2 regions of the Priestia sp. FSL W8-0524 genome follow, and region 1 is predicted to be linked to the other one. Evidence: a T-box and tRNA genes for the amino acid it is inferred to sense, from the RefSeq annotation. Region 1 holds a T-box; the other holds one or more tRNA genes.

What was found. A T-box is a leader RNA that pairs with one kind of tRNA and senses whether it is charged. The one in region 1 lies ahead of trpS (tryptophan--tRNA ligase), so its partner is inferred to be a tRNA-Trp.
Region 2: it has a tRNA-Trp gene. The T-box ahead of trpS (tryptophan--tRNA ligase) is inferred to sense a tRNA for this amino acid. The anticodon was not compared.

Annotation. Positions count from the first base shown of each region.
Region 1 is NZ_JBBOUG010000001.1:406,613-410,570, reverse strand. Features, by position in the region: gene NST66_RS02100 (peptide ABC transporter substrate-binding protein) at 1-591, opposite strand, end outside; T-box leader at 1,258-1,462, shown strand; gene trpS (tryptophan--tRNA ligase) at 1,539-2,528, shown strand; gene NST66_RS02090 (YjbA family protein) at 2,556-3,305, opposite strand; gene NST66_RS02085 (hypothetical protein) at 3,334-3,492, opposite strand; gene opp4C (oligopeptide ABC transporter permease) at 3,605-3,958, opposite strand, start outside.
Region 2 is NZ_JBBOUG010000001.1:1,934,718-1,938,675, forward strand. Features, by position in the region: gene NST66_RS09710 (phospholipase D-like domain-containing protein) at 1-1,047, shown strand, start outside; tRNA gene NST66_RS09715 (tRNA-Trp) at 1,287-1,360, shown strand; tRNA gene NST66_RS09720 (tRNA-Leu) at 1,387-1,468, shown strand; tRNA gene NST66_RS09725 (tRNA-Gly) at 1,489-1,560, shown strand; gene NST66_RS09730 (Na+/H+ antiporter NhaC family protein) at 1,776-3,176, shown strand; gene NST66_RS09735 (GerAB/ArcD/ProY family transporter) at 3,375-3,958, opposite strand, start outside.

The DNA of each region.
Region 1 (3,958 bases):
TGGGAAGTACGTATAGAAAGCTGTTAATTCTAAGAAATATGGCGTTGGGTTTTCTAATGTTACCTCAAGCGTTTTATCATCTGTTGCTTTAACGGCAACATCATCTAATGAACCTTTTCCTTCATTAGCAGCCTGTGCATTTTTAACATAGTATAATTGATATGCATATTGAGATTCGTTTTTAGGATCTAACGCCCATTTCCATGCATATTCGAAATCTTTTGCTGTTACAGGGTCACCATTTGACCATTTTGCATCGTCGCGAATCGTAAACGTATATTTAGTTTGATCATCGCTGACCTTTACATCTTTCGCCATGGCATTTTCAGGTTTCCCATCTTTACCAATACGAGTTAAACCTTCAAATGTTTGTAATAATACGTTTGATGACGTTGAATCATTAGCTAAGCCTGGGTTCAGTGAGAAAGGCTCAGTTTTAATGTTTACGCGAAGCTCTTGCTCTTTTTTCTTGTCGCCGCCATCACTGCTAGCATTTTCACTGCCACCAGATTCTTTGTTAAATCCACATGCAGCTAAAAACAAGCTCATTACAAGCAGCAAACTGAAAAGAATTGACAACCTTTTCTTCATTGCGTGTTACCCCCTATTAAATTTTGTTTGTGTGGCAACCATATTTTTTTGATATGCACTAATTTCTTAATCCTCTTTCAATACAAAATAATCAGTTATTTTTTCACGTAGTAGAGTGCTAAAGACCTCACTGCAAAATTATTCTTCTACCCTATGAAACTGTCATCAATTGTTTACATGCTGTAAATCCAATGTATGCGCTTAATATGTAGAAGACTCATTCATTACAAAATTCGCTAATTGAAACAAAACATTGGCTATTTTGTTTTTTCTGAAAAATTAAGAAATTGTAATACCTTTGTAAAAAATATGTTTGTTACGCCTATTATAAATATTTTAAAAATTTATTGCAATACTATTATTTAATGGTATTTTTTTGTCATGAGGGAAAAAACCTTATCTTATAAGGATTGTGCCTACTTGTCAGACGTCTAAAATCTTTTTTGTAGTATAGGTATTACAATAGTATTACAAAGGCATTAGAAATACTAAATAAAAGATTTTTACCAAATCCTCCACCAAATTTTCATCAAGAAATGCTTTAATTAAAAGGTTCTTGTCTTTTTTTGCCGAAGAAAAATTCCAGTAAATTGTCTTATAAAACTTTTTAGCGATAAGATGTTTAAATTCCTGCTTTTTCGCGTTATAATAACGAATAACTATATAATTAAAGCTGTGAAAAAGAGTAGTATGCAGAATTTTCATTTTTAGAGAGTTTGTGGCTGGTGAGAACAAACATTGAAACCTGCAGAATGGACTTTGGAGCTTTCAAGTGCAAAGCTTGAACGTTGATCTCAACGTTACATGAATAAAGATAGTTCACAATAATGTGTGCTAATTAGGGTGGCAACGCGGTCCATTCGCCCCTAGCTTATGCTAGGAGCGGATGGGCCTTTTTATGTTGTATACGTAAACTAGCATCATATATGTGCAGATGAAAGGAAGATTTGATGAAAACAATTTTTTCAGGTATTCAACCAAGCGGTACAATCACTTTAGGTAACTACATTGGAGCGATGAAGCAATTTGTTGAACTTCAACATGACTATAACTGTCATTTTTGTATTGTAGATCAGCATGCAATTACAGCGCCTCAAGACCGTTTAGCACTTCGTAAAAACATTCGCAGCCTTGCTGCTCTGTATGTAGCAGTAGGAATTGATCCAGCAAAATCAACTTTATTTATTCAATCAGAAGTGCCCGCCCACACGGAAGCAGGATGGATGTTACAGTGCGTAGCGTATATCGGTGAACTTGAGCGTATGACTCAGTTTAAAGATAAGTCCGCTGGAAAAGAAGCAGTATCAGCAGGATTATTAACTTATCCTCCACTAATGGCAGCTGATATTCTTTTATACAACACCGATTTGGTTCCAGTTGGTGAAGATCAAAAGCAGCATTTAGAATTAACGCGTGACTTAGCTGAGCGCTTTAACAAAAAATACAATGATATCTTCACTATTCCCGAAGTACGTATTCCAAAAGTGGGCGCACGCGTCATGTCTCTTCAAGATCCTACGAAAAAAATGAGCAAGTCCGATCCAAACCAAAAAGCTTTTATTACGCTCTTGGATGACGCTAAAACGATTGAAAAGAAAATCAAAAGTGCCGTAACGGATTCAGAAGGTATTGTTCGCTACGATAAAGAAAATAAGCCAGGTATTTCAAACTTATTAAGCATTTATTCAATCCTAGCAAATAAATCAATCGAAGACATTGAAGCAATGTACGAAGGCAAAGGTTATGGTGACTTTAAAGCTGACACAGCTAAAGTAGTAGCTGAAGCACTTGCTCCAATTCAAGAAAGATATTATGAATTAGTTGATTCTAGCGAGTTAGATGATATTTTAGATCAAGGTGCCGATAAAGCAAATGCAACGGCTAATAAAATGCTTCGCAAAATGCGAAACGCAATGGGAATTGGCCGTAAACGTTAAAAAAACGACTGCTATGCAGTCGTTTTTTTAATTCACTTTTGGCTCTTGTTCAATTTCCCAAAGTTTTTCAAAGAAAGGTTGTCCTTTTACTAAGCGCTCGCATAATAATTTATGTTTCGGTGACCACCCTGACTTCGTTTCATCGTATAGCTGATTCCATACGTCTTGAAACGGCATCTCTTGAATGTCTTCGTATTTCGTTGGATTCCACTCTGTGTACCAGTAGCGGATTTGAGCTGTATTTTTTGTTGTATGTAGCTGATCAAGTGCCATAAATAACAGCTGTTTTAGCTGACGTTCTTTACGTGTTAGCCCTCTCATCGTTTCAGGAGACGGCGAAAGAATATGATGCTCTTTTTTAGTTAGCTCGTCTTCACTGAACTTATATTCTAGCTCTTCTTGATCCGCAATCATCTCATAAACTAACTGTTCTTGTCTTGGAATTAAGCGGCTTTTTCGAATTGGGATATGATAGCCCATCGTATCAATTGCTAAAATATTCGTTCCATCTGTAACAATAAAACAATATTCAACCTGCGTGCGCTCATGATTTTTCCGAATGTATGCTTTCTGATAGACATCTTGTAGTAGTTGTTGAGGTAGCTCGGAAAGATCATTTTCAATGTAATGAAATAAAAGCGGATTTACTTTTAATAACGGTGCTTGATCGAGCAGTTCTACACAATCGTCTTTTCTCCACTCATGGAAATGACACACATTATAACCGTTTTCTTCGCCTTCAAACCAATTAACCCATACATCATGAAGATATAGCATAATTTACCCCTCACTTACTATCTGTTTGTTATCCATCAGTATAGGCAGAGAAAGGAATTTTTATTCCAAATGATGTTATTTTTCTAAAAATTAATTGTAAAATACCTTCGTTTTTGGTTATTATGCAAATGCACTTATTTCGAAGCTCAGACATAACGCCAGTGCTAATGATTGCTACAGGCTTCATGAACTATATCCACCCCTATAAGCAGAAAAAATCCGAGTTTCTTCTATAGTAATAGGTTTGTCAGGAGGTCTGACAAACCTAAAAAAACCTATCACACTTTTGTGATAGATTTTTAACGAAGAGATTTTGGATTTAAAGCATCTTTTAATCCTTCACCAATGAAGTTGATAGCCAGGATCGTAAATGTAATAGCTAAACCTGGCGGAACCCACATCCAAGGCTTATTCTGCAGCACATCTGATTCCCTTGCTTCTGTCAGCATATTCCCCCAGCTCGGCGTATCAGCCGGCACGCCAAAACCGATAAAGCTAATCGCTGACTCAAACACGATAAGGATGGCCATCTGCAAACTGGCTTGAACCACAATCGTTGAAAACACATTTGGCAGCAAATGTTTGAAGATGATTTTAAACGGGCTGCACCCAATGGAAACAGCTGAAAGCACATATTCATTTTCTTTTTCAGC
Region 2 (3,958 bases), 1.5 Mb from region 1:
AATGTTCTTTATGCTCTAGCTTTCCACAGTAATATTGAATTAAAGTACTATGAGCCCTTTACTATTCTTAAACCTTGGACATGGCATAACCGTCTTCACGATAAAATAATAGTAGTCGATGGCCAATTAGGTATTAGTGGAGGACGAAATATTGGAGATAAATACTTGGCCAGTCAACCGGATAAAAATTTTGTCTATGACCGTGATGTGCTGATTTATAATACAAAGCAAGAAAGTAATAGTGTCATTCTCTCAATGGAGAAGTATGTAGAGAAATTATGGAACCACCCGTATACGCGCAAAGCTTTTCCAAAGCTCAAGAAAACTAAACAATTTCGTGGCCTTTCAGGAAAGAAATTGTTAATAGATCAATACGAAGAGGCCAAAAAGGCAAACGAACCCTTTGTCCATCCCTATATTGTATGGAGAGAATCAACGATGCCTACAAGAAAGGTTTCTTTTATTACAAATCCTATTCAAAGAATGAATAAAAGCCCTTTTATATGGAAAACGTTTATTAAGCTTTCCGAGCAAGCTGAAAAATCCATTGTCATTCAAAGTCCTTATATTGTACCAACAAAAGAGATGGAACAGTATATAGATAAGTCAGTAAAATCTAAAGTGCAAAGAATTATTTTAACGAATTCTATTACGTCCACTCCGAATGCTATGGCTTTTTCTGCATACTTAGGAGTGAAAAATCGCGTCATAAAAGCGGCTTCAAAGCTTTATGAATATCAACAGCCTTATTCCATTCACGGGAAATCCGTTGTTTACGACCAGCGTTTGAGCGCAGTTGGTTCTTTTAACTTAGATTCACGTTCTGTATTTTTAAATACTGAATCTATGGTTATGATAGATAGTGAAGAATTTGCAGCCGAGCTAACAGGGGCTATTGAAACTAAAATTTCTCACAGTACGCTTGTGGGAAATGAGGGGGAACCTGTGGATTTTAATACGGATTCTCAAAAAAACGTGCCTCCTGTAAAATCTGCACTCCTCCATATTCTTTCAGTCTTCACGCGATTTTGGAGACATTTTGTATAGTTCTGCACTTTTCCTAAAAAGTGCTTTTGCAGAAAGCTTATAAAAATAAATGGTAGAGGATAAAAGGTGCTGCAACTGGGGGTGGGAAGTGTGAAAAGCTGTGATATGCCTCACAGTTTTTTTTGAAGTCGCCAGTACTAGTCATGATTCATAAAAAGACCTATTGACGAAATTCCATATATGTTTTATTATAATATAGCGTCGTCAATAAACGAGGTTCTTTTGAAGAAATCATTTCTAGGGGCATAGTTTAAAGGTAGAACTACGGTCTCCAAAACCGTCAGTGTGGGTTCGATTCCTACTGCCCCTGCCATTTTGGAGTTATTTTTCAATTCACACGCGGGTGTGGCGGAATTGGCAGACGCGCTAGACTTAGGATCTAGTGTCTTATGACGTGGGGGTTCAAGTCCCTTCACCCGTATCTTTACTTTTATATATTGCGCGGAAGTAGTTCAGTGGTAGAACACCACCTTGCCAAGGTGGGGGTCGCGAGTTCGAACCTCGTCTTCCGCTTCTTTTCAAAAGCAGTTTGCATGTGCAAACTGCTTTTTTTGTTGTAGAAATAAAGATTTTTACTATGCTGTTTTTAATTAGAAATAGTTTATTCAATCAGTGCTGCTTATACGTATCGTTTTCGTGAATATACACATATTATTGGGGTTACATTAAAAGCTAATGAACGATACGTGAAGACGTCTAATATGGTTTTTAAGATAGGGGAGAGTCCTATGGAATCTAGTTGGTTTTCAATTATACCGTTTTTAATTGTTATTCCAATAGCTATTTTCACCAAACAAGTGCTGCCAGGGTTGTTTTTAGGCTTATTAGTAGGCGCTTATTTGATTGATCATTCGATTGTCGGAGGTGTTGAAAAGTTACTTCACTACGTTGTACAAGCTCTTAGAAATAAAAGTAATATAGAAATCGTTGTCTTTTTATACGCGTTTTCAGGGCTTATCGGAATGATTAAGATGGCTGGAGGAGTTAAAGGTTTTGTGGAAACAGCTGCAGAAAGAATTGATACAAGAAAAAAAGCTCTTATTTTAACCTATGTTTCAACCATTGGAACCTTCAGTGCTCCCACATTTCGTTTTGTGACGATCGCGCCCATTATGAGAGCGCTGCTGAAAAAAGTGAAAATGACGACAGCAGAGCTAGGGTTTGTTATTGAAACAACTGCTACTCCTGTTATCGTCTTAATTCCCGTGGCAACGGCATTTGTAGGATATATGGTCTCAATCATTCAAATGGCAATTGATCATCAAGGCATAAAACAAGACGCTTATTCTTTGTTTATTCAAAGCATTCCTTATAATTTCTTTTCGATTGTGATTATTTTAGTAGGGATTTATTTCAGCTTTTTTCATCATTCAACGTCTACGGCTCCTATGAAGCTCGAGGAAGAAGACGAAAAAGATTGGCATGATTGTCATCCTTGCGTATCGAAGGATTTGCCTTCTAAGCCTTGGAATTTGTTAGTACCTTTACTTGTTGTGATTTCACTTACCTTACTTTTAACATGGTGGAGTGGACATCGTAAGAGTCACACCTTTTTTGAAGCATTTATTAAAGCAGACGTGTTAGAAGCGATGGTAGTAGCTTTAATTATGACTACGTTAATTACCCTCATTTTTTTCTTGTTTCAGCGCTTTACATTACAGAATTTGCTTAATGGTTTTATCACAGGAGGCAATGACTTGATGTCCGTTATTTTGTTGTTATCGGTAGTATGGGGATTATCCGCTGTGACAGAAGACTTAGGTTTTTCAAATTTCGTGACGGCACATTCTAAGTGGATTCCTCAAATGTTTGTCACTCCGTTCATGTTTATCTTTGGAGCCGCTATTTCTTACTTTATCGGATCTGCTTGGGGAACGTGGGGGATTTTAATGCCGCTTGGCGTATCGCTTGCAAGTTCTGCAGATCTTTCTTTGCCTTTAATTATCGGTGCGGTGTTTGCGAGCGGTTCCTTTGGAGCGTTTTCTTCACCTTTAAGCGACGATACGAATACCATTGCCAAAATATTAGATTTATCTGTTATTGAATATGCCAAGTATAAATTAAAGCCAGCTTTAATTGCAGCGGGAATAACAGTTGCTTTCTATCTTGTTGTATCTTTCTTATTTTGAATGAGAAAAATAGCCGTCTAGTATCAATTTTTCATTTTTTTTAATTTAAAGTATGCATACAGTCCTAATGACAGGCACACTAGCATGATACAAGTAAGCGGAAATAAGATGGTATTAACAAAATGATCATAAAACCATATATACACGAACATCACCTCAATAATTTTAACGCCATTTTTTCTATTTAGTAGAGATATACTATCTGTGCTGCTTCTTCCTATTTTTTAAAAAGGCGATAATCAGAAGCAGTAGGGGTACGATAGAAAATAGCGGCATATGCAAAAGAAATCTTGCTACGTGCAGCCCTTCATAAAGGTGTTCTTGAAAATTACTAGCGATTGTAATCGACAAAAACAGCACAATGATACCTAAAGGATACGCTAGACGGGAAGGAGATTTAATTTTAAATAAAGTAGCTGTACCTATTATAGAAGCATAAAACAAGATGCTAACTTTGAAATAAATCCCAATCACCATAGCGAACATAAAAAATACATCTAGACGCTCTAAAAAATCAGCTACTTGGATCGTTTGGACAGTACTAAGAAGAGGAAACTGTGATCTTGTCGTTAGATCAACTCCAAGCACGCTAATGTTAATGATCATCGTAATAATTAGATTAATTCCGCTTAATCCCGTTGCGCATAGCATGGTCACACTTGCTTTTTTTGGGTTGCTTAAGTAAGGAAGAAGCATAGTAAATACAATAGCTTCTGTGAAAGGAAAATATAGCGTTTCGGTCAAAGCAACTTTGGCAACAGGAAGTATTCCTTCTTTTAATA